3 regions of the Streptomyces sp. NPDC058683 genome follow, and region 1 is predicted to be linked to each of the others. Evidence: riboswitches for the same ligand, from Rfam matches in the RefSeq annotation. Region 1 holds a riboswitch; each other region holds the start of a gene.

Region 1 (10,341 bases):
GTCAAGGGCGACGTCCTCACCGACGAGGACGCCCACCTCGCCCCTACCCACTACACCGACTGGCTCTCCTGATCCGCTCTCGCGCTCTGGGGCCCTCCCGGTGGAGGTGGTCGTCGAGAACGCGCGCCGGCTGGTCGCCACCGGGGGGCTCCTGCCGCCGGGTGTCGCTGCGCTCCCGTTGCCGGCACATCCGGCCCATCCGGCGCGGCCGTGCCGCCGGGGCCCAGCCCAGCCCGGCCCGGGTTCTCGGCCTGCTCTCCCGGTCCCGTATCTCAGCCCGCGTTGAGCTCCGTCAGCTCGCCGAGCGGCAGCGTGTGCTGGGTGTGCAGGACCTTCGCGCGCAGGTAGCGGACGTTGTGCGCGGTGCGGAAGACGCCGGTCGGGACGCGGTCGCGGACGGTGACACCGAGGCCGCGCAGCTGCTCCGCCTTGTCGGGGTTGTTGGAGAGCAGGTCGAGCTCGGTGACGCCGAGAGCGGCCAGCATCTGGGCGGCGGCGGTGTAGTCGCGGCCGTCCTCGGGGAGGCCGAGGGCGGCGTTCGCCTCGTAGGTGTCGAGGCCCTGGTCCTGGAGGGCGTAGGCGTCGAGCTTGTTGTAGAGGCCGATGCCGCGTCCCTCCTGGCGCAGGTAGAGCAGGATGCCGCCGCGCTCCGCGATGCGCTCGACGGCCTCGCGCAGCTGGGGTCCGCAGTCGCAGCGGGCCGAGCCGAAGACGTCGCCGGTCAGGCACTCGGAGTGCAGCCGGACCAGCGGGAGCGTGCCGGGGGCGGGATCGCCCAGGACGACGGCCACATGTTCCTGGCCGTCGGTGAGGCCATGGAAAGTGACGACTTCGGCGTCGACGCTGTAGCCGTCGGTGAAACGCAGCGGAACCCGGACGCGGGCGCGCTGGGTGGCGGCGGGGAAGTCGGGCATCGGGTTCTCCTGTGTCCGGGTGGAGGACGGTAGCGGCCTCTGCTTCAGATTTGAAGCAGATCCACGGCTGGAACCCTATCCATGTTTTAAATTTGAAGCAACAGGATTTCGCGGGAATATCCACGAGGTCTCACGGCGGGCCGAGGTCTTACGAGGAGCCGGAACACGGCGACGACCGCCGCCGCCAGGGAACCTCGTCGGAGGTCGGCCGCGGGGTCGTCGCGTCACCCTCCAGCGCCCGCGCGATCACCGAGCTGATCTCCTCCAGCTGCTCCACCTGCTCGTCGGAGAGGTGATCGAAGACCGCCGCCCGCACGGTCTCCACATGCCCCGGCGCCGTGCGCTCCAGCACCGCCATACCCTCGTCCGTCAGGATCGCGAAGCTGCTCCGCTTGTCCCACTGGCAGTCCTCGCGCCGGAGCAGCCCGTCCTTCTCCAGCCGCGTCACGGCGTACGTCAGCCGGCTCCGGGTGATCTTCGCCTTCTGGGCGAGGTCGGTCATGCGCAGCTTGCGCTCCGGCTCCTCGGAGAGGTTGGCGAGGATGCCGTAGTAAAGGTGCGGCATGCCGGCGTCCTGCTGGAGCTGCCGGTCGATCGCATCCTCCAGGAGGTTCGTCGCCGCCATGTAGGCGCGCCAGGCGCGCTGCTCCTTCGGCGTCAGCCAGCGAGTCGTCATGCGGCCAGTGTAGGTTTGTTTCAAACTTTAACCAAGCCTGCCCGTCGCCCTCGGGAGTGAGCACGTCCGATGCCGTACCCCTACGTCCTGCTGTCCGCCGCCGTCTCCCTCGACGGCTACCTCGACGACACCGGCCCCGACCGCCTGCTGCTCTCGTCCCCGGCCGACTTCGACCGCGTCGACGAGGTGCGGGCCTCCGTCGACGCGATCCTGATCGGCGCCGGCACCATCCGCGCGGACAACCCGCGGCTCCTGGTCAACGACGCCGGGCGGCGCGCGGCCCGGACCGCCGCGGGCAAGCCCGAGTACCCCCTCAAGGTCACGGTCACCGCGACCGGCGACCTCGACCCGGACGCGAAGTTCTGGCACACCGGCGGCGAGAAGGTCGTGTACACGACGGAGGCGGGCGCGGCGCGGATCCGCGGCCTCGGTATCGCCGCGGACGTCGTCTCCCTCGGCGCCGGTCTCGACTGGCCCGCGCTGCTGACGGACCTGCACGAGGAGCGGGCGGTCGGCCGGCTGATGGTCGAGGGCGGCGGCACCGTCCACACCCAGCTTCTCCAGCAGGGCCTGGCCGACGAACTCCAGCTGGTCCTGGCCCCGCTCTTCGTGGGCGACCCGAAGGCACCGCGCCTGTTCGGCCCGGGCGGGTACCAGGCCGGGCGGCTGCGGCTCCTGGAGAGCCGCCGTATCGAGGACGTCGTCCTGATGCGGTACGAGCCCACCGCGCCCGGCGCGGGTGCGGTGGCGTCCGCCGCGGACCGGCACTGGCTGCGCCTCGCCTGCGGGCTGGCGGCCGACTGCCCGCCCTCCCGGACCGCGTTCAGCGTCGGCGCGGTGGTGGTCGCGGCCGACGGCACGGAACTGGCCCGCGGCCACTCCCGGGAGGCCGGCGACTCCGTCGTCCACGCGGAGGAGGCGGCCCTGGCCAAGATCCCCCCGGCCGATCCCCGGCTGGCCACGGCCACCGTCTACACCAGCCTCGAACCCTGCACCCACCGCGCGTCCCGGCCGCGCCCCTGCGCCGAGCTGATCCTCCGGGCCGGGGTACGGCGGGTGGTGACGGCGTGGCGCGAGCCGGACACCTTCGTGGCGGCGGCCGACGGGACGGGGATGCTGCGGGAGGCGGGGGTGGCGGTGCTGGTGCTGGGCGAGTACGAGGACCTGGCGAAGACCCCGAACGCGCACCTGCTCGGCTGACCTCTCTTAACCCGTGTGACTCTCCCCCTTCCGATGGCGTATGCTGGTGTCACCGACGCGGGGTGGAGCAGCTCGGTAGCTCGCTGGGCTCATAACCCAGAGGTCGCAGGTTCAAATCCTGTCCCCGCTACTGAAGAATCAGGGCCGGAATCCAAGAACGAGGATTCCGGCCCTGAGTCATTTACCGTCACCTACCGGGTCATATCCCGGCACGTGTCCCTCATCACATCCGTCCGCACTCATCCGCCCGGCCCACACCGCTCGCCCCCGCACACTTGCAGCCGCAAACCTGGACGGACACGCATTGGACACCTGGGACATATGGGGAGTCGTACCGTGGCCCCTGGAGAGGCGCAGGAGGACGGGTCCGCAGCCGTCCGCACCCTGGCCCGCTTCCTGCCGGCCCTGCTGATCGTCGCCGGCGTCTGCTACGACATCCTCACCCCACAGGCCTTCACGGCGGTCCCGTTCTTCACGGCCGCCCCGCTGATCGCCGCGCCCCTCTCCTCGCTGCGCACCACCGTCCTGACCGGCCTCACGTCCTTCCTCGCCGCCTACGCCGTGCACGCCCGCTTCGGCTTCGGCCCGAACGTCGACACGGTCACCGAGGTCCTCACCGTGGTCACCGTCGCCGCCCTCGCCGTCGGCATCAACCGGGTCGTGCGCCTCGGCGACCAGCGCCTCGCCTCCGCCCGCGAGATCGCCGAGGCCGCCCAGCGGGCGGTCCTGCCCGAGCCCGCCGAGCGGATCGGCGGCTTCGAGATCGCGGCCCGCTACGAGGCGGCCCAGGAGGGCACCTTCATCGGCGGCGACCTGTACGCCGTCCAGGACACCCCGTACGGCGTACGGCTGATCGTCGGCGACGTCCGCGGCAAGGGCATGGGCGCGGTCGCCGCCGTCGCCGTGCTCATCGGCGCGTTCCGGGAGGCCGCCGAGCAGGAGGCCACGCTGGAGGCGGTGGCGGGGCGGCTGGAGCGGGCGCTGGCCCGCGAGGGCGTCCGGCGCGGCGGCCTCGAGGCGGTCGAGGGGTTCACCACCGCCGTACTCGTCGAACTCCCGCACGGCGACGGCGCGATCCGGGTCGTCAACCGCGGCCATCCGCCGCCCCTGCTGGTGTACGGCGACGGCGAGGTGCGCCCGGTACGGGTGCCCGAGGCCGCGCTGCCGCTCGGGATGGGCGAGTTGGGGGCCTGGCCGGACCGGGCCGCCGAGTACGCGTTCCCGAGCGGGGCCACGCTGCTGCTGTACACCGACGGCCTCTCCGAGGCGCGGGACGCGCACGGCCGGTTCTACGACCCCGAGCGGCGGCTGACCGGCCGTGTCGTCACCGCCCCCGGCGCGCTGCTGGCCCGGCTCGCGGCCGAGGTGCGCCGGCACACCGGCGGCGGCATGACGGACGACATGGCGCTGCTGGCCGTACGGCGGCCCTGAGCGCGATCACGCGGCCGTTCTGGGGATTGTCACCCTCGGTGCACGGACGACCGCCCTCCGCGTAACGGCTGAGTCACCATCAAAACGCCTGTGACTCCTGAGCTGGACAGAACGCAGGGTCAAGTCGACCGTTTTTGACCGTTCATGGCAGGTAAGTCCATGCTTTGAAAGCTTAATGATCAAGGAGAACAGCTTGGAATCTGACAGCCGGGTCTATTAACGTTCGATAACGCAGCGCGGTCGTCCCAGCCGTCACCCGCGACGGCTCCGCGCGCACGCGCCGAATCCCGCAAGGGAACCGGGGAACCACCACCTTGGGGTGAATCGCACGGCTGCCGCCGGGTACGAAACGGCCGGTATACGCGCGTAGGAGACCTTCCCGCTCCGAACCCGTCAGCTAACCCGGTAGGCAGCGGAAGGAAAGGAGTGCGCCCGCGTGGCGTCCAACCCGCCTGCTCCGACAGCTCCGTTCGTGCCCAGCCAGCGTCAACCCGAGACCTTCGGCTACGGCGGCTACCGCACCGACGAGGGCCCCTGGGAGGAGTGGAACCCCACCGAGGAGTCCCTCGCCCCGGTACGCGGCCGGCACCGGGTCGCCAAGCAGCGCGGCGGCGGGCTCGCCCGCAGCTCCACGGTCCTCGGCGTAGGCGTCATCGCCGCCGTCGGCGCGGGCGGCATGGCCAGCGCCAACACCGGCAAGCCGCCGGTCTCCATCTCGCTGCCCGACCTGCCGTCGTCCGTCGACTCCCTGCTCGGCGAGGACGGCGGCCACCAGGTCACCCAGACCGCGCTCAGCAGCGTCACCACGACGCCCGCCACCGACGCGGACTCCTCCGACTCCTCGGCCGACGCCGGTGAGGCGCTGCGCAGCCGGATCATCGCCCAGGCCGAGCAGCAGCAGACCCAGCTCGACGTCAAGGCCACCGCCAAGGCCGTGGCCGCCGCCGACAAGGCGGTCTCCGACGCGGAGGCCAAGGCGGAGAAGGCGGCGGCCGCCAAGGCCGCCGACGCCAAGGAGCAGGCACAGGCCGCCGAGAAGGCACAGGCCGAGCAGCAGCGGCTCGCCGCGCTGGCCAAGCAGTACACGCTGCCGGTCGTCTCCTACACGATCACCGGCACCTTCGGGCAGGCCGGCTCGATGTGGGCCTCCGGCTACCACACCGGCCTCGACTTCGCCGCTCCCACCGGCACGCTGATCAAGGCCGTGCACAGCGGCACCGTCACGGAGGCCGGCTGGGCCGGCTCGTACGGCTACCGCACCATCCTCACCCTCGACGACGGCACCGAGCTGTGGTTCTGTCACCAGTCCTCGATCGGCGTCAAGGTCGGCCAGAAGGTCGCCACCGGTGACGTCATCGGCCGCGTCGGCGCCACCGGCAACGTCACCGGCCCGCACCTCCACCTGGAGGTCCACCCCGGCGGTCAGGCCACCGGCATCGACCCGATGACCTGGCTGCGCGGCAAGGGCCTCAACCCCTGACGGACCCCACTGATCCCCGGCGGCCCTGACGACAACCCCCCGACGTCAGGGCTGCCGGTTCGGTGTACCCGCGGTACCCCGGTGCATTCCGCTTTTACGAGAACTTCGCGTTGCGTCGGCATGGGCGCACCGGCAGCCGGTGTTGAACTGAGGCATGACCCCTTCTTCCGGTTCTTCCGCTTCCCGTTCCCTCCGTAAGCTCGGCGCCTCCGACCTGGAGGTCTTTCCGCTCTGCCTGGGCGGCAACGTCTTCGGCTGGACCGCCGACGAGGCCGCCTCCTTCGCCGTCCTCGACGCGTACACGGCCGCCGGCGGCAACTTCGTGGACACCGCCGACTCGTACACGGCCTGGATCGAGGGCCACAAGGGCGGCGAGTCCGAGACCGTCATCGGCAAGTGGGTCAAGGCGCGCGGCAACCGCGACGACGTCGTGATCGCGACGAAGGTCAGCCAGCACCCCGACTACCCGGGCCTGTCGGGCGCCAACATCAAGGCCGCCGCCGACGCGTCCCTGCGCCGCCTGGACACCGACTACATCGACCTGTATTACACCCACTTCGACAAGCCCGAGATCCCGGTCGAGGAGATCATCGGCGCCCTGGACGAACTGGTGCGGGCGGGCAAGGTCCGGCACATCGCCGCGTCCAACATCACCGCCGAGCGGCTCCAGGAGTCCCTGGACCTCTCCGACCGCGAGGGCCTCGCCCGGTACGTCGCCCTCCAGCCCCACTACAACCTGGTCTCCCGCGACACCTACGAGGGCCCCCTCCAGGACCTGGCCTCCCGCACCGGCCTCGCGGCGGTCCCGTACTTCGCCCTGGCCGCCGGCTTCCTCACCGGCAAGTACCGCCCGGGCACGACGGTCGACAGCGCCCGCGCGGGCCGCGCGGCCCAGTACCTGGAGACCGAGCGGGGTCAGAAGGTGCTGACCGCCCTGGACGAGATCGCCGAGGCCCACTCCGCCCCGGTCCCCACGGTCGCCCTGGCCTGGCTGGCGGCCCAGCCCACCGTCACGGCCCCCATCGCCTCGGCCCGCGCCCTGGAACAGCTCCCGGCCCTGCTGGGCGTGGCGGACCTGGAGCTGACGGACCAGGAGCTGACCCGGCTCACGGCGGCCTCCGCCTGACGCCCGCTTTTCCCGCTAACCCCGGTACGGGTTGTAGGACGGATACGGCACCGCCGCCCCGTACCACCCCGGTGCCCCGTAGGCCGGTGGCGCGTAGCCCGGCCAGCCGTTCGGGGCGGCGGTGCGGGCCGCGTAGTCGAGGGCGGGGCGGACCAGCTCACGTCGGCTGCGCAGCTCCGTCAGCAGGTGCCGTTCCCGCTCCACGAAGTCGGCGCCCGCCCGCCCCCGCTGCCCCCGGCGCCGCAGCAGGGCGAGCGTCGTCGCGTACGCCTCGTACTCGGCGACCGCCCGCCCGGCCGGCTTGCCGAAGTGGTACGCGGCGTACTCCCTGGCCATCTGCCGCGCCCGCATCGACCCCAGGACGAACGGCTCGGCCGCCCCCAGCCACCCGGCGTACACGTACGCCGGCAGCTCCTCCCGCACGGTCCGCAGCTCCCGCTGCCGCGTCCAGATCGCCAGCCAGGTCAGCAGCCCGAACACCGGCACCATGAACATGCCGTACACGGCGAAGAACCCGTACTGCCCGAACGTCGACGACCCGTTCCAGAACGCGTGCATGCTCATCGCGAGCAGCAGTCCGGCGAGCGGTACGAGCACGCGCCGCACCCGCTGCCGTTCCCCGGAGAACGCGGCGATGCCGAACCCGATGCCGGTGAGGACGGTGAACAGGGGGTGCGCGAAGGGGGACATGACGATGCGCACGAAGAACGTCGCGGCGGTGACGGAGGCGATGCCGGTGTCGCCGCTCAGCTGGTCGGTCCCGAAGGCCGTACCGAGGTAGAGGATGTTCTCGGTGAACGCGAACCCGGTGGCGGTGACCCCGGCTATCACCACCCCGTCGACGATCCCGGTGAAGTCCCGTCTGCGGAACAGGAAGACCAGGAGCACGGCCGCGGCCTTGGCGGACTCCTCGACGATCGGCGCTATCACGGTCGCCCCGAGCGTGTCCGCGCTGCTCGGATCCGCCGTCGCCGTCGCTATCCACCGCGTCGCGAAGCTGTTGGCGACGATCGCTATCAGCGCGGCCGCACACGCCCCCCAGGCGAACGCGAACAGCAGGTTCCGCCAGGGCCCGGGCTGGACCCGGTCGAGCCAGCGGAACGCGCCTATGAGCAGCGGCACGGGCAGCACCGCCAGGCCGAGCCCGACCAGAAAGCCCTCCGTGCCCGTCTGCTCCCGCACCAGCGCGAGGATGACCAGGCCGGAGAGGGCGAGCAGGGTGCTCAGCGCCCCGTACCGCACCCAGCGCCGCTGCCACCAGCGGGGATGCCGCAGCCCGGCGCCGGTGGGGTCCGGGGGGTACGACGGATACGGCGGGTACGGCGGCGGAAAGGTGGCCACGGCATCGACCCTAACGAGGTGACTCCAGTCGGTGCTGATCGCCCTGCTGCACCGGATGCTGTACGCGACGGAAGAGCAGATCGTTCACCACATGTCCCTTGTCCAGCCCCTGCCCCTCGAAACGGGTCAGCGGCCGGTACCCGGGACGTGTCGCGAAACCGCCCTCGGCCTGGGTGTTCTCGAACGCCGGGTGCGCGTCGAGCACTTCGAGCATCTGCTCGGCGTACGGCTCCCAGTCCGTCGCACAGTGCACGATCGCTCCCGGCCTGAGCCGGGTCGCGGCGAGGTCGAGGAACTCGGGCTGGATCAGCCGCCGCTTGTGGTGCCGCTTCTTGGGCCAGGGGTCCGGGAAGTACACCCGCAGCCCGTCGAGCGAGTCGGGCGTGAGCATCTCCCGGAGCAGGATGATCGCGTCCCCGTTGCCGACCCGGATGTGGGACAGCCCGTTCTGGTCGGCGAGGTTGAGCAGGTTCCCCTGCCCCGGCGTGTGCACGTCGACGGCGAGGATGTTGGTGCCCGGGTCCTCGGCGGCCATCTGCGCGGTCGCCTCACCCATCCCGAACCCGATCTCCAGGACGACGGGATTGCCGTTGCCGAACAGCTCACCGAGATCGATGACGTGCTGCCCGTCGATATCCAGCCCCCACTTGGGCCACAGCCGCTGCAGGGCGTCGGCCTGCCCGGCGGTGACCCGGCTCCGCCGTGGCTGGAAGCTGCGGATCCGCCGCTCGAAGTGCGATCCGGCCGGATCGGCGCTGGGCCCGTCCGGGAACCGCGGTTCTCCCTTGGTCCGGGTGTGCCGGACGGACACACCGGGAGCATGCGGGGAGCCCGCGCCGGGGACGGTCTCGGCGGGCCGGGGGGTCTCTGGGGCATTGAGCGAGTCAGACACAGTGGAGTCGATTTTACGGCCCGTGCGGGACGGGTTGGCGGGGTCGCGCCCGGGTCACACCGAGCCCAGCATCTCCAGCGCCCGGCGTGCCACCTCCCGCCCGATCGGCAGCGAGGCCGTCGCCGCCGGCGAGGGCGCGTTCAGCACGTGCACGGTCCGTGCGCTCTCCTTGATCAGGAAGTCGTCGACCAGCGAGCCGTCCCGCAGCACGGCCTGCGCCCGCACCCCGGCCGCCGCCGGCACCAGGTCCGCTTCCGTCACGGCCGGCAGCAGCCGCCGTACGGCCGCCGTGAACGCCCGCTTCGACACCGACCGCCGCAGCTCCCCGCCGCCGTACCGCCAGTGCCGTCGCGCCAGCGCCCACGCTCCCGGCCAGGCCAGCGTCCCCGCGACCTCCCGGGGCCGTACGACCCCCCACCCGTACCCCTCCCGGGCCAGCGCCGGCACCGCGTTGGGCCCGATGTGCACGCCCCCGTCGATGCCCCGGGTCAGATGCACCCCGAGGAACGGGAACGCCGGATCCGGCACCGGGTACACCAGCCCGCGCACCAGCTCCCGCCGCGCCAGCTCGTAGTACTCCCCGCGGAACGGCACGATCCGCATCCCCGGCTCGTCCCCGGCCAGCCGGGCGATCTCGTCGCTGTACAGCCCGGCGCAGTTCACCAGCACCCGCCCGCGTACGACGTCTCCGCGCGCGGTGAGCACGGCCACGCCCCGCTCCGGGCGCCGGTCGATGCGCTCGACCCGGGCCCCGTAGCGGATCTCCGCCCCCGAGGCCTCGCCGAGCTGCCGGGCGACTCCCGCGAAGTCGCACACACCGGTCGTCCCGACGTGTATGGCGGCGAGCCCCCGCACCTCGGGCTCGTACTCCGCGATCTGGGCGGCCCCCAGCTCCCGCACGGGTATCCCGTTCTCCCGGCCGCGCTGCACGAGCGCGTGCAGCCGGGGCAGCTCGGCCCGCTCGGTGGCGACGATCAGCTTGCCGGTGACGGCGTGCGCGACGCCGTATTCCGCACAGAACTTGACCATCTCGGCGGCACCCTTGACGGCGTACCGCGCCTTCAGCGACCCGGGCCGGTAGTAGATCCCGCTGTGGATGACCCCGCTGTTCCGCCCGGTCTGGTGCCGTGCGGCCCCGGCTTCCTTCTCCAGCACGGTGACCCGGGTACCGGGCGCGGCCCGGCTGATCGCATACGCCGTGGACAGCCCGACGATCCCGCCCCCGACGACGAGCACATCACAGTCATGAGCAACCCCGGCAGACACCTGCACCACCTCCCA
Region 2 (10,341 bases), on a different contig from region 1:
GTCGGAGGCGTTCCAGTTGCTCGGTGTCTGCGCCCTACCGTGGTCGGCGCCGCTCGGCCGGGCCGTGGTGGACGCCCTCAACATCGCACGGGACGCCGGGAGTTACCCCTGGAGCTTCAGCGGGGTGATGGGCCTGGCCGAGCGCTGTCTGGATCCCGCGGAGGCGGGCCGGCTGGACGCCTTGCTGGCGGTGCCGGACGAAGGGGAGGACGCGTCACCGGGTGCCGGCGGGTACTGGGCGGAGGCGTTCCAGCGGCTGGCGACGACGCTGCGGTTGCGGGCGGTCATGCTGGAGGAACTGGGGCCGGCCGACACCTGAGCGCCCGGGCCGCCCCGCCCGGCCACCGAGGTCAGGCCGGGCCAGGTCGGGCCGGGCAGGCCCACCGTGACGCGAACGTGGCCTACGCCTCCGTGGGCTGCCGGACGTTCTCCCGTACCCACTCCACGATCGACGTCGTCGTCGCCCCCGGCGTGAAGATCGCGGCGACGCCCTTGTCCTTGAGGGGGGCGATGTCGTCCTCGGGGATGATGCCGCCCCCGAAGACGAGGATGTCCTCGGCGTCACGCTGCCTGAGGAGGTCGATGACCGCGGCGAACAGCGTGTTGTGGGCGCCGGAGAGGATGGAGAGGCCGATCGCGTCGGCGTCCTCCTGGATGGCCGTGTCGACGATTTGTTCCGGCGTCTGGTGGAGTCCGGTGTAGATGACCTCCATGCCCGCGTCGCGCAACGCCCGTGCGATGACCTTGGCCCCGCGGTCGTGGCCGTCGAGCCCCGGTTTGGCCACCACCACGCGGATCGGACCGGCTGCCACACCCATCACTGCCTCCATGACCACGAAACGAACGCACCAGCATGTGTGCGTACCGACAAGTACCGCACATATGGCGCGTTCCGCCACCCGTCTCCAGTGAACGAACGTTATCTCCAGCATCCCGCAACCGGCAGTTTCGCGGAGGTTACCGAGGGGGAAATCACACACAGTGGGACACGTCAGGGAGCCGCAGCGTGGTCCGCGGGGGCAACAGGGGCGCGCGACGCGGCCCGTCGTCGTACCCTCGCCACCTCCGCTCGGCCTCCCATGAGGGCACGCGGGGGACAGAGCGGTCCTCCGCGCGCCGACAGGAGGTCGGCCGATGAAGGTCACCGGGGTACTCGAGCCCTTTCTCCCGCTCTGCCGTCGCATTCTTCCCGGGGGGTTCGCCGGCCTGTCGCTGGCCTTCCTGAAGTCGACGGCACTGGAGGCCGCGATCCTGGCGGGGCATCTGCTGCTCTACCCGACCGGTCTCACCCCCGAGCGCCGCTCCCCCGCGCAGCCCGCACCGCGTGACGGCACGGCCCTGCTGCCGGTCCGGACGGCGCCGCCGGTCGTGCTGCTGCACGGGTTCATCGACAACCGCTCGGTCTTCGTCCTGCTGCGCCGCGCCCTCGCCCAGCACGGCGGCCAGCGCGTCGAGTCGCTCAACTACTCGCCGCTGACCTGCGACATCCGCACCGCAGCCGGCCTGCTGGGCCGGCACATAGAGGAGATCTGCCAGCGCACCGGCAGCCGTCGGGTCGACATCGTCGGGCACAGCCTCGGCGGCCTGATCGCCCGCTACTACGTCCAGCGGCTCGGCGGCGACTACCGCGTCCGCACCCTGGTGACGCTCGGCACCCCGCACTCCGGCACCCGGGTCGCGCCGCTCGCCGACGCGCACCCGATCGTGCGGCAGATGCGCCCCGGCTCGGAGGTCATCGAGGAGCTGACCCGGCCCGCGCCCGGCTGCCGTACCCGGTTCGTCAGCTTCTGGAGCGACCTCGACTCGCTGATGGAGCCGGTCGAGACGGCCCGGATCGACCACCCGGACCTCATGGCGACGAACGTGCAGGTGACCGGGATCGGCCACCTCGCCCTGCCCGTCCACCCGGCGGTCGCGACCGGCATACGGCAGGCCCTCGACGAGGTGCATACGGAGGAGCGGATCGCGAGCGGCCTGACGGTGGCCTGAGGACGAGGCCGGGCGAGCCGGGCGATCCGGCCAAGTCGGGTGAGCCCGGCGAGGCGGTCATTCGGGTCGGTTCGGGCGGGCAACGACTGCCGGGCACCGCCGACTTGGACCCCTGAAACCTCGAACACTCCTCGAACACAAGGCCAAACCCGCGCCCGTCGTCCCCCGAAACACGGCCGAATGCCCGTTTCCCGAAACCACGAAACCTGTTGAAGATTGTCGCGCCCGCATACCGCCGGGTACAGTCGCCGCACTGCTCTGGCAGCCCCTGTTGTCGAGGCGAAAGAGAAGTTGGTGAACGACCGTCACCCGTCGGGGATCATGACCACCCCGGCCCCGGCTTCCGACGCCGACCAGGCGCACTACGCGCCGTACGGCACCCAGGAAGCCCAGTACGGCGACTTCACCACGTACGGCGACCACACCGCTACCGGCACCTCGTTCCACAGCGACCCGCTCTTCGGCCATCTCCCCGGAGACGGTCAGGCCACCGGCGCGTACGACGCCACGCAGTGGCAGACGACCGGCGACCAGACGCTGAACTACGACCCCTACGCGGCCCAGCACCACGCCACCTACGACTCCGGCGCCTACGACAGCACTGCCTGGACCGTTCCGCCGCAGGCGGCACACGGGACGGTCGCCGACAGCAGCGGCCACTGGGACGCGAACGCCTGGCTCCAGCCCGACCAGTCGAACATGGTCGGCGCGACCCAGCAGTGGGAGTGGGGCACCCAGGCCTTCGACACCGGCGCGTACGACGCCACGCAGTGGAACTCCGACGGCACCCCGGCCCAGCCCGCGGAGCCGGAGGAGCACGCGCACGAGCCGCAGCCCGCCGACCCCTTCGACCAGTCGGCGACTCAGATGTTCGAGCAGCTCCCCTACGACGAGCTCCAGGAGTTCACGGAGGACTCCCCGGATGCCGGGGAGTTGGCCGCGACCGGTGAGCTACCTGCAGTAACGCCACTGCTGGAGGACCAGGAAGAGGTCACTCCGGCCACCCCGGCCGCGACACGCGCCGGCGGCCGCGCAGGGGCGCGTTCCCGCCGCCGTACGCCCCCCAAGCGCTCCGCGCTGCTGACCGTCGCCGTGCCCTCGGCCTGTGTGATGGGGGTCGCCGGCATCGCGGCCGCCTCCGTCGGCACCCTGACCGGCGGCGACGGCCAGGACTCCACCGCTTCCGCCTCGGACGCGCAGTCGGTGAAACCGTCCGCCGCCAACAGCAAGCTGGACGCCCAGCTGAGGACGCTCTCGGCGGGCGCCGACGACTTCGCCGACCGGGCCAGCCGGACCCAGGAGCGCATCGATCTCAAGACCCAGCAGGAGACCGAGAAGAAGAAGGCGGCGGCGGAGGCGGCCCGCAAGGAGCGGCTGCGCCCCAAGTACGCCCTCCCGGTCACCCAGCGGGGGCTCAGCGCCTACTTCGGCCAGGCCGGCGTGAACTGGATGTCCGTCCACACGGGCATCGACTTCCCCGTCTCCTACGGCACGACGGTGATGGCCGCGACCGACGGCGTCGTCTCCACCAAGTGGAACAGCGCCTACGGCAACATGATGATCGTGACGGCGAAGGACGGCACGGAGACCTGGTACTGCCACCTCTCGTCGTACCGCGTCGCCTCGGGTACGACCGTGAAGGCCGGGGATCCGATCGCGTACTCCGGGAACTCCGGCAACTCGACCGGCCCGCATCTGCACTTCGAGGTCAGGCCGGCGGGCGGCTCCGCCATAGACCCGCTGCCGTGGCTGCGGAGCCACGGGCTCGACCCGACCTGATCCTTCCTGATCCCGGCCAGTGAGCCCCGCTCGTGGCAGCGGGGCTCTCGTGGCAGCGGGGCTCGGCCTTCTGTCTTCGCAGCGTCTGTGCGGTTACAGCTTCTCTACCGGCGCGTACCGCAGCAGCAGCCGCTTCGGCTTGGTGTCGCCGAAGTCGATCGTCGCCTCCGCGTTGCCGCCCGTGCCCGTCACCCCGACGACCGTGCCGAGGCCGAACTGGTCGTGGGTGACCCGGTCGCCGACGGCCAGCGAGACCACCGGCTTCTCCGAGGTCCGCCGGGTGGCGAAGCCGGACGCGCCGGACGCCGAGGAGCGCGAGCGGGTCGAGGAGAGCGAGGCCGCCACGCCCGACGCGGGCCCGGAGGACACCGGCGCCATCGCCCCGGTCCGCTTCCACTCCAGATGCCCGGCCGGGATCTCCTCCAGGAAGCGCGAGGGCGGGTTGTACGACGGCTGCCCCCAGGCGCTGCGCATCGCCGACCGCGTGAGATACAGCCGCTCCCGCGCGCGCGTGATGCCGACGTACGCGAGGCGCCGCTCCTCCTCCAGCTCCTTGGTCTGGCCGAGCGCGCGCATGTGCGGGAAGACGCCGTCCTCCATGCCGGTCAGGAAGACCACCGGGAACTCGAGGCCCTTGGCGGTGTGCAGGGTCATCAAGGTGATGACGCCGGAGCCGTCCTCGTCCTCGTCGGGGATCTGGTCGGAGTCGGCGACCAGGGCCACCCGCTCCAGGAAGGCGGACAGCCCGGCCGGCGCCTCGCCCTCCCCGGACTCCTGCTCGAACTCCAGCGCCACGGAGGCGAGCTCCTGGAGGTTCTCGATCCGGGTCTCGTCCTGCGGGTCGGTGGAGGCCTGCAACTCGGCGAGATAGCCGGTGCGTTCCAGGATCGCCTCCAGGACGGTGGCCGGTCCGGCGCCGGACTCCACGACCGTACGGAGGTCCTCCATCAGCGTGTTGAACCGCTTGACCGCGTTGGTCGACCGCGCGGCCATGCCGTACGCCTCGTCCACGCGCTTGAGCGCCTGGGGGAAGCTGATCTTCTCGCGCTGGGCGAGGGCGTCGATCATCGCCTCCGCGCGGTCGCCGATACCGCGCTTGGGGACGTTCAGGATCCGGCGCAGCGGGACGGAGTCCTCGGGGTTGGCGAGGACCCGGAGGTAGGCCAGGACGTCCCGGACCTCCTTGCGCTCGTAGAAGCGGACACCGCCGACGACCTTGTAGGGCAGGCCGACGCGGATGAAGATCTCCTCGAAGACACGGGACTGCGCGTTGGTGCGGTAGAAGACGGCGACGTCGCCCGCCTTCGCCTCGCCCGCGTCCGTCAGACGGTCTATCTCGTCGGCGACGAACTGCGCCTCGTCGTGCTCGGTGTCGGCGACGTAGCCGGTGATCTGCGCGCCCGCGCCCGCGTTGGTCCACAGGTTCTTCGGGCGGCGGGACTCGTTGCGCTCGATGACCGCGTTGGCGGCGGAGAGGATCGTCTGCGTGGAGCGGTAGTTCTGCTCCAGGAGGATCGTCGTCGCGTTCGGGTAGTCCTCCTCGAACTGGAGGATGTTGCGGATCGTCGCGCCCCGGAAGGCGTAGATCGACTGGTCGGCGTCGCCCACCACGCACAGTTCGGCGGGCGGCAGGTCCTGCTCGCCCGGCGGCACGTCCGCCTCGTGCGCGCCGGTGCCGACCAGCTCGCGCACGAGCGCGTACTGGGCGTGGTTGGTGTCCTGGTACTCGTCGACCAGGACGTGCCGGAAGCGGCGGCGGTAGTGCTCGGCGACGTCCGGGAAGGCGCGCAGCAGGTTGACCGTCGTCATGATCAGGTCGTCGAAGTCGAGGGCGTTCGCCTCGCGCAGCCGCGACTGGTACATGGCGTAGGCCTGGGCGAGGGTCTTCTCGAAGCCGTCACTCGCCCGGGCGGCGAAGTCCTCCTCGTCGACCAGCTCGTTCTTGAGATTGCTGACCTGGGCGCTGAACGACTTCGGCGGGAAGCGCTTGGGGTCGAGGTCCAGGTCCCGGCAGACCAGTGCCATCAGGCGCTTGGAGTCGGCCGCGTCGTAGATCGAGAAGGAGGAGGTGAAGCCGAGCTTCTTGCTCTCCCTGCGCAGGATCCGCACGCACGCGCTGTGGAAGGTCATCACCCACATCGCGTTCGCGCGCGGGCCGACGAGGTGCTCGACGCGCTCCTTCATCTCGCCCGCGGCCTTGTTGGTGAAGGTGATCGCGAGGATCTGCCCCGGGTGCACCTGGCGCGCGCCGAGCAGGTGCGCGATGCGGTGGGTGAGCACGCGCGTCTTGCCGGAACCGGCGCCGGCCACGATCAGCAGCGGGGAGCCGGCGTGCACGACGGCCGCCCGCTGGTTCTCGTTCAGCCCCTCCAGGAGCGCGGCCGGGTCCAGGGCCGGGCGGGCGGCACCGTCGCGGTAGTAGGCGTCCCGGTCCGGGGGCGCGTCGAACTGCCCGCCGAACAGATCGTCCGGAATCGGCTCCGGTACGTGCTCGTCCTCGGGCGGCGGCGGGGGTTCCTCCTCGTGGCCGCGCGGGGGCTGGAGGCTCGCCAGGAAGCTGTCGTCAAAGAGGCTGCTCATCGCTCTCCGAGTCTAGGGCGCCTCACTGACAACCGGTCCCCACCCCGGAAAGTCACCCCGGTCACCTGCCGGAATCGGCCCCTCACGGTCAGCGATCACACACCGTGAGCACGGTCGCACCCGTCAGTCGAGCACGCGGACCACTCGACCGCACCGGACAAGTGACCCCATACCATCCCCGATCAACCGATCCGACCGATCCGCAACACCAAGGTCACGAAAATGTATCGGGCATATCGCACATCAAACTTCACACAGGGCACACGAGTTGGTTAGCGTGCCGGGCAGGCCGTACGACCTCCACCGGCGAACCTCGCCGGGCCGCACGGCCTCCGCCGAATCCAGGGTGCCGCCGCGCATCCGGAACCGGGGACCCACACCGACCTTGGGGTGAATCGGTCCCGACTTCCCACCGGGGAACGGACCGTAGGGCAACCCTTCCGAACCACCCGCCCGAACCCGACAGCTAACTCGGTAGGCGGAACACGGAAGGAGTCGCCCCCGTTGGCGTCGCACCGCAAGTCACGTCCGTCCGCAACGCGCGTAGCAGGCATACGCACCCCCGCCCTGGCCACCGCCGCCCTCACCTCCGTGGCACTGCTCTCCCAGACGGCCAACGCCGCACCCCCCGAGGACGGCAAGCCCAGCCTGGAGGAGGTCGAGAAGAAGGTCGACGCCCTCTACCGGCAGGCCGAGTCGGCGACCGAGAAGTACAACGCGGCCAAGGAGAAGACCGGCAAGCAGCGCAAGCAGGTCGACACCCTGCTCGACGACGTCGCCGAGCGCACGGACCGGCTCAACAAGGCGCGTGAGGAACTGGGGTCGTTCGCCGCGGCCCAGTACCGGACCGGGGCCAGTGCGCCCGACACGGCGACCTTCCTGCTCGCGGACAGTCCTCAGGACTACTTCGACCAGACGCAGCTGATGACCCGGCTGACCTCGCGCCAGAAGGACGCGGTCGACGACTACACCACACAGCAGTCCGCGACCATGGCGAAGCGGCAGGAGGCCGCCCAGAGCCTGGAGACGCTCACCGAGACGCAGGACGACCTCAAGACCGCCAAGACCACCGTCCAGACGAAGCTGACCTCCGCACGGGAGCTGCTGTCGCAGCTGACGGCCCAGGAGAAGGCACGGCTGGCGGAGATCGAGAAGCAGCAGCGGGCGGCGGCGGCACGCAAGGCGGCGGAACTCGCTAAGCAGCAGGCGGCGTCCTCGTCGACATCGGCCTCCAGCGGCTCCTCGTCAACATCGTCGTCGTCTTCATCGTCTTCGTCGTCCTCCTCCGACTCCTCCGACTCCTCCTACGGGACGAAGGCCGCCAAGGCGATCGCCTTCGCCCGCGCGCAGATCGGCAAGCCGTACGTGTGGGGCGCCACCGGCCCCGGCTCCTACGACTGCTCCGGCCTCTCCCAGGCCGCCTGGAAGGCCGCGGGCGTCTCCCTGCCGCGCACCACGTACGACCAGGTGAACGCCGGCACCACCGTCTCCCTCGCCGACGCCCTCCCCGGCGATCTGGTCTTCTTCTACGACGACGTCACCCACGTCGGCATCTACATCGGCAACGGCATGATGATCCACGCCCCGAAGCCCGGCGCGTACGTCCGGGAGGAGTCGATCTACTACGGGGGCGAGTCGATCATCCACAGCGTGGTGCGACCGGCCTGAGAGGCGCGCACACGCGCGCTTTTCGTGCCGCACGCGCGCGTGCCCCGCTCGCGCGGCGGGTGAGGGTCCCTAGCATCGGCGGCATGTCCGGCATTTCACCCCTTCACGCCTGGTGGGCGCAGCGCCCGCCGGCGGCCGGGGCCGCTGTGATGGCCACCGGCATCGTGTCGGTGGCGTTGCATCTGGCGGGGGCTGAGACGGTCTCCCGGGTCGCGCTGGCGCTGGCCTGCGTGGCCTGGGCGGTGCTGGCCGCGCAGTTCCTCGTACGGCTGCTGGAGGACCGTCGGCGGTGGGTGGCGGAGGCGGAGACGCCGGGCGCGCTCACGGCCGTGGCGGCCACGACGGTCCTGGGGACCCGGTTCTCGGCGCTCGGCCGGCAGACCCTCGCCGAGGCCCTGCTGGCGCTGTCGGCGGTGCTGTGGCCGCCGTTGCTGGCCCTCGTCGTACGGCACTGGAAGCGGCACATGCCCGGTGCGGTGTTCCTGACCTGTGTGGCCACGCAGGGGCTTGCCGTGCTGGGGGCGACGCTGGCGGCGGCCGCGACGACCGCGTGGCTCGCGCACACGGCGCTGGTGCTGTTCTGGCTGGGGCTGGTGCTGTACGGGTTCGCCGTGGCGCATTTCGAGTGGCGGCAGGTGACCGAGGGGCCGGGCGACCACTGGGTCGCGGGCGGCGCGCTCGCGATCTCCGCACTGGCCGGGGCGAAGCTGCTGGCCGCCGACAGCGCCCGGCTGTACCTGTGGAACGACGACGACCGGGGCGTCCTGCGCACGGTGACGGTGGCGCTGCTCGTCCTGTCCCTGACCTGGTACGTCGGGCTGCTGGCCGCCGAGGTGGCGCGCCCCCGGCCGCGTTACGACGTGCGCCGCTGGGCGACGGTCTTCCCGATGGGGATGACGGCCGCGGCGATGCTGTCGGTCGCGGCCGCCGTCGGCGTCCCGTGGCTGAGGTGGCCGGGGCGGGTACTGGTGTGGGTCGCGGTGGCCGCCTGGCTGGCGGTCGCCGCCGGCGCGGTGGCGGCCACCCGCGCCGCCCTCAGGAACGCTTCCTGAGGGTCACGTCCACAGCACGGCGATGAAGATGTTCACCATGGTCAGCAGGCCCACCAGGCCGAAGACACCCTTCTCCACCTTCTCGTCGTCCCGTTTCACGTAGACGAGCCCGAGGATCACGATCAGCAGCGCGAGCTTCACGCCGATCTTGACGGTGTTGACGTGGTGGTCGTCGGCCTCGTTGAGGCCGACCAGGATCACACCGGTCGCGAGCATGGTGAACGCGCCGTGCAGCATCCCGGGGACGAACCGGGCGGTGCCCTGGCCCATCGCCTTCATCTGGGTGAGGAAACCGCCGAGGAGCGCGGCGATGCCGATGATGTGCAGGCCGACGAAGAGATGGATGAGTACGCCCATGGCCCCGGAGCCTAATCAGGGTCCCCTGGAGCGCCGGGCACCGGCCCCTCCCTCGGCGCCCGCCGCCGTCCGCCCGCACCCGCCCGCACGGCATCGCATATATGCACCCCATAGCACCCCGCGCACCCCGCTCGCCCCGGAACCGCCGCTTCGGTCATCCCGCCCCGTGAAGCCGACGGCTCCGGACCGGAATCCCGGTCACATACCGTCGGGTAACGATCCGGTCACACCAATTCCGCGCATCGCGTTACCAGGCCGACACACTCCGGCCTAGCGTCCTCCCCCAGGTGGCCGACTCCCCACCGCCGCCCGGGCCAGGGGCGGCAGTCGGACACCACCGCCGAGAAAGTCCGGCGGCGGCCCGCTCCCCTGTGCGGGCCGCCGCCGGACGCGCAATCCGCACCCCCGCGGACGTATGCGTGCTCCCCCTGGTGTGCGTACGGACGACACGGCGGTCGTACGAAAGGACGTGACCAGTCCAGGTGGCAGCGCACCGCAAGCCCCGACAGCGCTCGCTCAGCGGCAATACGGCCCGCACGGCCGCCACCCTCGCCCTGGCGGGCGCGGCCACCGCGACGGGCTTCGAAGGGACCGGGCACGCCGAGCCGCAACTGACACCGTCGCAGGTGAAGGCCAAGGTGGACCAGCTGTACCAGGAGGCCGAGGCGGCCACCGAGAAGTACGACGGAGCGAAGGAGAAGGCCGACACGGCCGAGCGACGGCTCAAGGCGCTCCAGGACGAGACCGCCCGCAAGCAGGAGAAGCTCAACTCCGCGCGGGACGCTCTCGGTCTGGCAGCGGCCGCGCAGTACCGCGACGGCGGTATCGATCCGGCCTGGCAGCTGGCGCTCTCCAGCGATCCCGACCGCTATCTGGACAACGCCGCGTTCGCCGAACGGGCCGGTGCCGCGCAGGC
Region 3 (10,341 bases), on a different contig from region 1:
CGCCCTCGGGCTGCCGGTCCGACAGCAGTACCGCGAACCGGTCCGCCCAGCCGACGAACGCCCCGTCGGGGCCGGGGTCGCCGACGCCCTCGGTGAAGCTGTCCCCCACCGCCACGTACGACCCGATCACTGATGCATTGTCACTCTTCGAATCGTCTGCCACGTCGGACCATGATTCACCTTCAACTGTGACCTACGCGACCGTAATAAGGGGTTGACTAGCGGTGAGATAAGACACTTGTAAATACTCGGCCAAGCCAGGAATAAGCCTCTGAGCAGTGGCGTTGAAGCGTCGATCGCCCGAAGGCCGGACCCGGGGATCGGGGGTCCGGCCTTCGGAGTGCGTGTCAGATCAGTGGGCGTACCGGGTCAGCCGACGGCGACGCCCTTCGAGCGGAGGTAGCCGACGGGGTCGATGTCCGAGCCGTAGTCGGGGGTGGTCCGGATCTCGAAGTGGAGGTGCGGGCCGGTCACGTTGCCGGTGGCACCGGAGAGGCCGACCTGCTGGCCCGCGGTCACGGTCTGGCCGACCGAGACGGAGAGCGCGGAGAGGTGGCCGTACTGCGCGTAGTAGCCGTCGGCGAGCCTGATGACGACCTGGTTGCCGTAGGCACCGCCCCAGCCCGCCGTGACGACCGTGCCTTCGCCGACGGCCTTGACCGGGGTGCCGGTCGGGACGACGAAGTCGACGCCGGTGTGGTAGCCGCTGGACCACATGCTGCCGGCCACGTGGTAGCCGGTGCCGATGGTGCCACCGGTGACCGGGAGGGTGAAACCGGAGGCGGTCGTCGTCGGCGCGTCCGAGGAGGAGGCCGTGTCCGAGGGCGACGAGGAGGGGGCGGAGGACTGCGAGTCGGACCGCGCGTGGGACCGCGTCCCGGACCGGGAGTCCGAGCTCGGGGTGTCCGTCGTCGCGGCGTGGCGGCCGCCGAGCGTGAGCTTGAGGCCGGGGTGGATCAGCGAGGGGTTGTCGCCGACGGCCTGCCGGTTGTCGGCGTAGAGCCGGTGCCAGCCGCCCTTGACGTCGTGCTCGCGGGCGATCTTCGAGAGATAGTCGCCGGGCACCACCGTGTAGACGCGGCGCGCGGAATCACCGGTGCCGGAATCCTGAACGGCGGACTGCTGAGCGGCGGCCTTTCGCACAGCCGTCTTCTCGACGGTCGACAGCGACTGGGTGGCCTTTTCGGAAACGGACTGCGAGGTGGCCGCGTGGGCGCCGGTGGCCCCCATGAGCGGCAGAGCCAGCGCGGCGCCACCAGTTCCGGCGACGGCCATCGAACGGGTGAAACGCTGGGACTTGGGGCGGCGGTGCTTACCCTTCGCGGGCATGACGCATTCCTCTCCGGCGCCTGCGAGGTGAGCTGTCGGGTTCGGGCTGGAGCTGCCCGGCCACGCGGGAAGGCGTGGCTACACCCCTAGCCGTCCCGGGAACCGGAACAGGCGGTCATACCTGGTGGGTCCCCCGCTCCTGCCAGGCACGGGTGAGTGTGTGTGGGGACTCCGGGCGGCGGCAGGATTCGGCGTTCCGTCCGGATGCGTGGCGAACGTAAGCGAGTAGGGCGCGCGTAAACAAGCGGCATATTCCCTCTGTCCGAGTTTCGCTTGATCCGTTACGGGAATCCCCGGTCACCCTCCGTGAATTCCACCCTTCCGCGCTTTCCTGATCCCCTTGAAAAGCAGGGGAATTACGTGAACATGACGCGCGACGGACGGTCACGAATATGACGCTCCTCACGCACGTCACGCCACGTCCCCTTATTCCGCACCGAGTTGCAATGAAGGCACCAAATCGGTCAGAAGGCTCAGATGCGACGCAGCCGGAGAACCGTCGCATCCAGGTCGCCGCGCAGCTCGGTGCGCAGCCCGTGGTGCAGCAGAACGGCACCTCGATGCACTTCGCCCGTTTCGCGGCATTCGTACGACGCCGCCGGGTCGAGGCCCTGCAAGCGGAGCGCCGGCATCGGCTCGCCGTAGCTCTGCGCCTGGAGCCAGGCGAGGACCACGGTCTCGTCGCCGAGCGTGTACTGCACGGCGCTGAGCCCGCCGGTCGGCGGCCGCAGCCGGAACTGGTCGCCGCGCTGCACCAGGGGCCGGATGTCCTTGTAGAGCTCCACCCAGCGGCCGGCCTCGGCGAGCTCCTCCTCGGTCCACTGCGAGAGGTCGCCGCCGACCCCGAGCGCCCCGGCCATAGAGCTGACGAAGCGGAAACGCAGGCTGCTGACCCGGCCGTTGAGCTGGTGGTTCGGGCTGTCGGTGACCCAGGCGGACATCACCCGGGCCGGGTGGATCTGGCTGAAGCCGTGCTGGATGGCGAGCCGGTCCAGCGGGTCGGTGTTGTCGGAGGTCCACACCTCGTCGGTGCGGCTCATGATGCCGAGGTCGATCCGGCCGCCACCGCCGGAGCAGGACTCGATGGCGACGCCCGGGTGGGCCGCCCGGATCCGGTCGAGCAGGGCGTAGAGCCCACGGACGTGGTCGACCCACAGCCGCTGCGGGTACGGCTCGCCGGGCCAGCCCGCGTCCGTGAAGCAGCGGTTGAAGTCCCACTTGACGTAGTCGATCGGGGCGCTGGACAGAAGGGTGTCCAGCTGCTCCCAGAGGTACTCCTGGACGTCCTCGCGGGCGAGGTTGAGAACGAGCTGATTGCGCAGTTCCGTCCGCTTTCGTCCCTGCTGGTACTGCACCCAGTCGGGGTGTGCGCGGTACAGGTCGCTGTCCGCGTTGACCATCTCGGGCTCGACCCAGATGCCGAACTGCATGCCGAGGGCGTGCACGTAGTCCGCGAGGGGCTTGAGTCCCTTGGGGAAGCGGTCCGGGTTGGGCGTCCAGTCGCCGAGGCCCGCGCGGTCGCTGGTGCGGGCGCCGAACCAGCCGTCGTCGACCACGAACAGCTCGACACCGATCGCGGCGGCCCGCCGGGCGAGGGTGGCCTGCTGCTCCTCGGAGATGTCGAAGGTGGTGGCCTCCCAGGAGTTGAACAGCACCGGCCGGTCCTGCTCGGCGTCCGGGATGACGTACGCCCGCTGGTAGGCGTGCCAGGCGCGGCTCGCCCCGCCGAAGCCGCCGTCGGTCCACAGGCCCGCGAAGACCGGGCTGGTGTACGACTCGCCCTCGGCCAGCATCAGCAGGCCCGAGTCGTCGTAGCCGGCGCCGCCGGTGATCTGCACGCGCGCGTCGGGGAGTTGGGCGACGGCGATCCGCCAGGAGCCGGACCAGCCGAGGGCACAGCCCCAGACCTCGCCGCGCTCCTCGGTGGCGTCGGTGTCGAGGGCGACCCAGGGCAGGTGCTGGTGGCTGGTGTGGCCGCGGCGGCTGCCGATCACCTTCTCGCCGTAGGTGAGAGGCGCGCTGGTGAGGCGGGACTCGGCGGCCCAGCGGCCGTGCAGCTGGGAGAGCCGCCAGCCCTCGCGGTCGGGGAGCGTCCAGGCGGCGGGGTCGGCCCGCAGCAGCTCCACGCGCGCGTCCCCGTGGTTGTCGACGGTCACCCAGCGCTCGACGACGTCGCCGCGCATCCGGTAGTGCAGGGTGATGAGGATCCCGTCGTCCCGGAAGCGCAGCCGCAGCTCCTCGCCGGCCGCGGCATCCCCGGCGCCGCCGTCCGTCTCGTACGACTCGAAGGTCCACTCGGTGCCGCGGCGCTCCTCGGTGCGCACGGACAGCGCGGGGCGGACGAAGCGGGGGCCGCCCTCGACGGGGTACTCCTCGCGGCCGTCCAGCGGGGACTCGAACGCCCAGTAGCCGGGCAGCGCCCGGGTGCTGAGCTCCTCGGCGTCGGCGAGCCCGATTTTCGGGCCCCAGTGCAGGTGGAGCAGTTCGTCGCCCTCCGTGAGGTGCAGCGCATAGCTGCTGCCCGGGCCCGACAGGAGCCAGGTACGACCGTTTTCGGCGATGTCCACCACGAGAAACCTCACACAAGTGCCAACAGATCCGCTCAAGCACCAACATCATCAAGGGCGCGGGCCCCGGAGGCAACGCCTGTGGACAACTCATTGCCCGTGGAAACCGATGTCGTATGGTCGATCCAGTGCCCGTCGACGAGCAGCGCCGATGGGGCCGACCGGGAGGAGCCCCCCGTGACGCAGCAGGTCCCGTCGACCGAGCCCGAGCTGGCCGGTGTGCGCAACTTCCGTGACGTGGGCGGCCTGCCGACCGTGGACGGGCGCCGGGTCCGGCACGGTGCGCTGTTCCGCAGCGGGCATCTGGCGCACGCGACGGAGCAGGACGCGGAGTTCCTCGCCTCCCTCGGCCTGCACACGATCTTCGACTTCCGCAACGCGGCCGACCACAAGCTGGAGGGCCCGGACGTCGAGCTGCCCGGCGTGCGGAACGTGAACCTGCCGCTGACCGACCCGGCGCACGGCGCCGAGTTCTGGACGATGGTCCGCGAGGGCGACATCGAGCAGTTGCGCGGCCTGCTGGGCGACGGCAAGGCCGCGAACCGGATGGTCAGCTCGTACCGCGTGATCGTCAGGGACCGCACCGACGAGCACTCGCGTGTGCTGCACGGGCTCGCCGACGATAGCGTCCCGGCGCTGATGCACTGCGCGGCCGGCAAGGACCGGGCGGGCGTCTCCATAGCCGTGACGCTCCTCGCGGTGGGCGTGGAGCGGGACGCGATCCTCGCCGACTACCTGGAGTCCAACGCCAAGCACCGCCGCTACAAGGTGCGGCGCAGCGGCGGCGGGGACAGCGCCTACAGCCCCGAGGTGATGGAACTGCTGAGCCCCCTCTTCGAGGCCCGCGCGGAGTATCTGACGGCGGCCTTCGAGAGCATCGAGGAGACGTGGGGTGACGTCGACACGTACCTGGAGCAGGGCCTGAAGCTCACCCCGGAGACCCGCGAGCGGCTGCGCGGGCGCCTCCTCGACTGAGGCCGGGCAGAGACGGGAGCGCTCAGCCCTTGCCGCCTACGGCGAACAGCAGGTAGAGGAACGCGGCGAAGACGTGCCCGGCGGCGATGTAGATGATCAGCCGGACCCACAGGGCCCGGGGGAACTTCTCCTCGATGTTGCTCACGGCAGCTCTCCAGTGATCGGCCCCAGGCACAACGCGGCCAGGGGACTCTGCAGCAGGGTGTGGACGAACAGGAGCTCGACCCCGTCGTGGTCCTCGGCGGCGAGCCGGTGCGGGGTGAGCGAGTCGAAGTGCGCGCTGTCGCCGGGCGCGAGCACGTGGGTGGTGTCACCGAGGCGCAGCCGGAGCCGCCCGTGCAGGACGTACAGCCACTCCTCGCCGGGATGCACCCGCACGATGTCGCCCTGGGTGCCGTACGGCACCCGGACGCGCAGCGCCTGCATGCCCCGGCCGGGCGCGCCGGCCTGCCAGTACGTCCAGCCGCCCGCCCTGGTCGGTTCCATGTCCGCGGTACGCACGATCGCGTCCCGGTCGGCGACCGTCTCGCCGAGCAACTCGGAAACCGTCGTACCGTAGACACGGGCGAGCGAGAGCAGCATCGGCAACGAGGGCTGGCGCTGCCCGGTCTCCAGCCGGGAGAGGTGGGCCGGCGACAGCCCGGCGTCCCGGGCCGCGGCCTCCAGGGTGAGGCCGGCGCGACGGCGCAGGGAGCGCAGCTGCGGGGCGACGGCGGGCAGCTCGTCGCCAGGACCGGCGGACGGCGCCGGGTCTGAGGCGTTCATGCCTCTATTGAGCCGGGTTGTTGCCTCAGCGGCAAATCTCTTGCCTCAGAGACAAAAAACCGGAGACAGAAAGCCGGAGACGGAAAGTCGGGGGCCGCCCGCAGGAGGCCCCCGCTCGGCGTCAGCGGTTGGCCACCGCCTGCTTGATGAGGGTCTTGCTGAAGTCCCACATCAGGCCGCCGCCGCTGTGGGCGTCGTCCATCACGTCCGTGAAGGCCGCCACGAAACGGTCCACGTCCGACTCGTCGACGATCAGCGGCGGGATGAGCTTGATGACCTCCAGGTGGTCGCCGGAGACCTGGGTGAGGATCCGGTGGCGTTGCAGCAGCGGTACGACGACCATCTGGGCGAACAGACCCTTGCGGGCGGCCTGGAGCATGGTCCAGCGGCTGCGGAGCTTCAGTGAGCTGGGCCGGCCGAACTCGATGCCGATCATCAGACCCCGGCCGCGTACGTCGGCGAGCAGCTCGTACTTGTCGACCAGCGCGGAGAGCCGGGACTTGAGCTGCTCCCCCACGACCCGGGCGCCCGCGACGACCTGGTCGTTCTCCATGACGGAGAGCACGGCGAGCCCGGCCGCCATCGCCTGGGCGTTGGCACCGAAGCTCGCCGAGTGGACCAGGACGCGGTCCATGGACGAGTAGACCTTCTTGAAGATCCAGTCCCGGCCGAGGGTCGCGCCCACGGGGACATAGCCGCCGGACAGCGCCTTGGCCACGCACACCAGGTCCGGTTCGACACCGTCCTCGTGCTGGTAGGCGTAGAAGTCGCCGGTGCGGCCGAGACCGGTCTGCACCTCGTCGGCGATCAGCAGCGCCTTGTGCTTGCGCAGCAGTTCCTGGGCGGCGCGCAGATAGCCGGGCGGCGCCTCGTGCACGCCCTTGCCCTGGATCGGCTCGACGATCAGGGCGGCGACATCGCCCTTCTTCAGCTCCCGGGCGAGCGCGTCCAGGTCGCCGAGGGGGACGGCCGTGTCGGGCAGCAGCGGGGCGAAGCCGTCCCGGAAGCCGTCCTCGCCGTTGACCGACAGCGAGCCGGTGGTCAGGCCGTGGAAGGCGTGGTCGCAGTAGAGGACGCGGGGTCTGCCGGTGGCGAAGCGGGCGAACTTCAGCGCGGTCTCGACCGCCTCGGTGCCGCTGTTGCCGAAGAACACCCGGTCCAGGTGCGGGCTGTGGGTGAGGAGCCGCTCGGCGAGCAGTCCGGGCAGCGGCTGGCAGTCGAAGCGGGTGAGGTCGGCCAGCTGCGCGTCCAGAACGTCGTGCAGGGCCTTGCGGACGACGGGGTGGTGGCGGCCCAGGCCCATCACCCCGAACCCGGCGAGCATGTCCAGGTAGTCGTTGCCGTCCGCGTCCCAGAAGTGGGCGCCCTCGGCACGCTCGTACACCTTGTCGAAGCCGATGGTGTGCAGCATGCGCGGGAGCTGGTGGTTCAGGTACTTGCTGTGCAGCTCGTACCGCTCACCACCACGCTCGGCGAGCAGCGCGCCGAGGTCGAACTCCGTAGTCATTCCTTCTCCTTGACAGCGCCATCGATGAAAGCGCCCTCAGCTGTGGCGCCCTGAAGGGGCGCGGGGAACTGCGCGACCAGCCCAGACGCCGCCGCACCCGCCGCACGACCCCCCACGGCACCCCCTTCGGCGAACCGCCCCTCGATACTCGCTCCGATGCGCCCCGCGATCTCCACCGGCGTCAGCCCGATGTCGGCCAGCACCTCTCCCCGCTTGGCATGCGCCAGGAACTGCTCCGGAATCCCGAACCGCCGTACAGGCACGTCCACTTCGGCGTCGCCGAGCGCGAGCGAAACCGCCGCCCCGACACCCGCCGCCCGGCTGTTGTCCTCGACGACGGCCACCAGCTCGTGCTGGGCCGCCAGGACCGGCAGCGCGGGGTCCACGGGCTTGACCCACCGGGGGTCCACGACCGTGCAGCCGATGCCCCGGGCCGCCAGCAGCTCCGCGGCCTGGAGGCAGACCGGCGCCATCACGCCGACCGCGACCAGCAGCACCTGCGCGTCCTCGTCGCGGTGCAGGACGTCGATCCCGCCGATCCGGTCGACGGCCGGGATCTCCGGGCCCACCGACTCCTTCGGGAACCGCACCAGCGTGGGCGCGTCGTCCACGGCGACCGCCTCGCGCAGCTGGAGGCGCAGCTGTTCGGCGTCGCGCGGGGCGGCGATCCGCAGGCCCGGGACCACCTGGAGCACGGACATGTCCCACATGCCGTTGTGGGAGGCACCGTCGACCCCTGTGACGCCCGCCCGGTCCAGGACGAACGTCACCCCGCAGCGGTGCAGCGCCACGTCCATCAGCAGCTGGTCGAAGGCACGATTAAAGAAGGTGGCGTAGACGGCGACGACCGGGTGCAGTCCGCCGGTCGCCAGGCCGGCCGCCGAGACGGCCGCGTGCTGCTCGGCGATGCCGACGTCCCAGACCCGGTCGGGGAAGCGTTCGGCGAACTTGCCGAGGCCGACCGGGTGCAGCATGGCCGCGGTGATCGCCACGACGTCGTCGCGCTCCTCGCCGATCCGGACGATCTCGTCGCCGAACACCGAGGTCCAGGAAGGCCCGTTGGACGGCGCGAGCGGCTCGCAGGTGAGCGGGTCCATCACGCCGACGGTGTGGAAGTGGTCCTCCTCGTGGGCGAGCGCGGGCTCGTAGCCGCGCCCTTTCTCGGTGAGGCAGTGGACCAGCACCGGCCCGTGGAAACGTTTGGCGCGCCGCAGCGCCGACTCGACCGCCCTCAAGTCGTGGCCGTCGATCGGGCCGACGTACTTGAGGCCCAGGTCCTCGAACATCCCCTGCGGGGCGAAGGCGTCCTTGAAGCCCTTCTTGGCGCCGTGCAGCGACTCGTAGAGGGTGTTGCCGACGAGCGGGGTGCGCAGCAGCACGTCCTTGCCCCAGGCCAGCACCTGCTCGTACCCGTCGGTGGTGCGCAGGGTGGCCAGGTGGTTGGCGAGGCCGCCGATGGTGGGGGCGTACGACCGCTCGTTGTCGTTGACGACGATGATCAGCGGCCGGTCCTTGGCGGCCGCGATGTTGTTGAGCGCCTCCCACGCCATCCCGCCGGTCAGCGCGCCGTCGCCGATCACCGCGACGACATGGCCCTTCTCCCCCTGCACCTGGCGGGCCTTGGCCAGGCCGTCGGCCCAGCCGAGCGCGGTGGAGGCGTGGCTGTTCTCGATGATGTCGTGCTCGGACTCCTCCCGCGAGGGATACCCGGACAGGCCGCCCTTGCCGCGTAGCTTGGAGAAGTCCTGACGGCCGGTCAGCAGCTTGTGCACATAGCTCTGGTGACCGGTGTCCCACAGGATGCGGTCCACCGGGGACTCGAAGACCCGGTGCAGTGCGACGGTCAGTTCCACGACGCCCAGGTTGGGGCCGAGGTGACCGCCGGTCCTGGCGACCGCGTGCACCAGGAACTCACGTATTTCTTCGGACAGTTCGCGAAGTTCCGCCTCGGACAGCGCCTTCAGGTCGCGTGGTCCCCGGATGGTCTCCAGAATCGTCACGCTCGGCCCCCTCTCGGTCCGTGCTGTTCAGCTCACGGTGACGGCGGGTGTTCCGGACCCGGCGCCGTCCTGCTCCATCTGCTCGGCGATCTTCATCGCTTCCTCGATGAGGGTCTCCACGATCTTCGACTCGGGGACGGTCTTGATGACCTCGCCCTTGACGAAGATCTGCCCCTTGCCGTTGCCGGAGGCGACACCGAGGTCGGCCTCCCGTGCCTCGCCGGGGCCGTTGACCACGCAGCCCATGACGGCCACGCGCAGCGGCACCTCCATGCCCTCCAGACCGGCCGTGACCTCGTCCGCCAGCTTGTAGACGTCGACCTGGGCGCGCCCACAGGACGGGCAGGAGACGATCTCGAGCCGCCGCTGCCGGAGGTTCAGGGACTCCAGGATCTGGATGCCGACCTTGACCTCCTCGGCGGGCGGGGCGGACAGCGACACCCGGATGGTGTCGCCGATGCCCTGGGAGAGCAGCGCGCCGAAGGCGACCGCCGACTTGATCGTGCCCTGGAAGGCCGGGCCGGCCTCCGTGACGCCGAGGTGCAGCGGGTAGTCGCACTGGGCGGCGAGCTGCCGGTACGCCTCGATCATCACGACCGGGTCGTTGTGCTTGACGGAGATCTTGATGTCCCGGAAGTCGTGCTCCTCGAAGAGCGAGGCCTCCCACAGGGCGCTCTCCACGAGCGCCTCGGGGGTCGCCTTGCCGTACTTCTCCAGGAGCCGCCGGTCGAGCGAGCCGGCGTTGACCCCGATCCGGATCGGCGTGCCGTGGTCCTTCGCGGCCCGCGCGATCTCCCTCACCTGGTCGTCGAACTTCTTGATGTTGCCGGGATTGACGCGGACGGCCGCGCAGCCGGCCTCGATCGCCGCGAACACATACTTCGGCTGGAAGTGGATGTCCGCGATCACCGGGATCTGGGATTTCTTCGCGATCGTCGCCAGGGCGTCCGCGTCGTCCTGCGTGGGGCAGGCGACGCGGACGATCTGGCAGCCGGACGCGGTGAGTTCGGCGATCTGCTGGAGGGTCGCGCCGATGTCCGACGTACGGGTCGTGGTCATCGACTGCACCGACACCGGGGCACCGCCGCCGACCGCCACCGGCCCGACATGGATCTGCCGGGACACGCGGCGCTCGGCGACCGGCCGGGCCGGGACCTCGGGGAGGCCCAGGGAGATGGCGGTCACGCGGTCACTCCCG

The links. Region 1 has a riboswitch for cyclic di-AMP ahead of ACFWXC_RS41570 (M23 family metallopeptidase). Riboswitches for the same ligand answer to the same signal wherever they lie in the genome.
Region 2: linked by a shared signal. The riboswitch ahead of ACFWXC_RS21465 (NlpC/P60 family protein) and the one ahead of ACFWXC_RS41570 (M23 family metallopeptidase) in region 1 are both predicted to bind cyclic di-AMP.
Region 3: linked by a shared signal. The riboswitch ahead of ACFWXC_RS07985 (peptidoglycan DD-metalloendopeptidase family protein) and the one ahead of ACFWXC_RS41570 (M23 family metallopeptidase) in region 1 are both predicted to bind cyclic di-AMP.

What each region holds. Positions count from the first base shown of each region.
Region 1 covers NZ_JBHXSK010000052.1:59,157-69,497, forward strand. Annotated here, with positions in the region: gene ACFWXC_RS41540 (SDR family oxidoreductase) at 1-72, shown strand, start outside; gene ribA (GTP cyclohydrolase II) at 273-914, opposite strand; gene ACFWXC_RS41550 (MarR family winged helix-turn-helix transcriptional regulator) at 1,063-1,590, opposite strand; gene ACFWXC_RS41555 (dihydrofolate reductase family protein) at 1,660-2,790, shown strand; tRNA gene ACFWXC_RS41560 (tRNA-Met) at 2,847-2,920, shown strand; gene ACFWXC_RS41565 (PP2C family protein-serine/threonine phosphatase) at 3,127-4,221, shown strand; cyclic di-AMP (ydaO/yuaA leader) riboswitch at 4,490-4,650, shown strand; gene ACFWXC_RS41570 (M23 family metallopeptidase) at 4,658-5,701, shown strand; gene ACFWXC_RS41575 (aldo/keto reductase) at 5,856-6,827, shown strand; gene ACFWXC_RS41580 (PrsW family intramembrane metalloprotease) at 6,843-8,168, opposite strand; gene trmB (tRNA (guanosine(46)-N7)-methyltransferase TrmB) at 8,179-9,060, opposite strand; gene lhgO (L-2-hydroxyglutarate oxidase) at 9,115-10,335, opposite strand.
Region 2 covers NZ_JBHXSK010000018.1:142,765-153,105, reverse strand. Annotated here, with positions in the region: gene ACFWXC_RS21490 (DUF5691 domain-containing protein) at 1-319, shown strand, start outside; gene ACFWXC_RS21485 (cobalamin B12-binding domain-containing protein) at 402-818, opposite strand; gene ACFWXC_RS21480 (esterase/lipase family protein) at 1,135-1,989, shown strand; gene ACFWXC_RS21475 (M23 family metallopeptidase) at 2,284-3,768, shown strand; gene pcrA (DNA helicase PcrA) at 3,862-6,348, opposite strand; cyclic di-AMP (ydaO/yuaA leader) riboswitch at 6,672-6,844, shown strand; gene ACFWXC_RS21465 (NlpC/P60 family protein) at 6,853-8,016, shown strand; gene ACFWXC_RS21460 (tellurite resistance/C4-dicarboxylate transporter family protein) at 8,100-9,068, shown strand; gene ACFWXC_RS21455 (hypothetical protein) at 9,072-9,425, opposite strand; gene ACFWXC_RS21450 (NlpC/P60 family protein) at 9,908-10,341, shown strand, end outside.
Region 3 covers NZ_JBHXSK010000005.1:265,456-275,796, reverse strand. Annotated here, with positions in the region: gene ACFWXC_RS07990 (SGNH/GDSL hydrolase family protein) at 1-130, opposite strand, end outside; gene ACFWXC_RS07985 (peptidoglycan DD-metalloendopeptidase family protein) at 370-1,329, opposite strand; cyclic di-AMP (ydaO/yuaA leader) riboswitch at 1,334-1,494, opposite strand; gene ACFWXC_RS07980 (alpha-galactosidase) at 1,803-3,899, opposite strand; gene ACFWXC_RS07975 (tyrosine-protein phosphatase) at 4,074-4,871, shown strand; gene ACFWXC_RS07970 (DUF6126 family protein) at 4,894-5,016, opposite strand; gene ACFWXC_RS07965 (helix-turn-helix domain-containing protein) at 5,013-5,636, opposite strand; gene ACFWXC_RS07960 (aspartate aminotransferase family protein) at 5,758-7,143, opposite strand; gene dxs (1-deoxy-D-xylulose-5-phosphate synthase) at 7,140-9,143, opposite strand; gene ispG (flavodoxin-dependent (E)-4-hydroxy-3-methylbut-2-enyl-diphosphate synthase) at 9,171-10,328, opposite strand; gene hpnH (adenosyl-hopene transferase HpnH) at 10,333-10,341, opposite strand, start outside.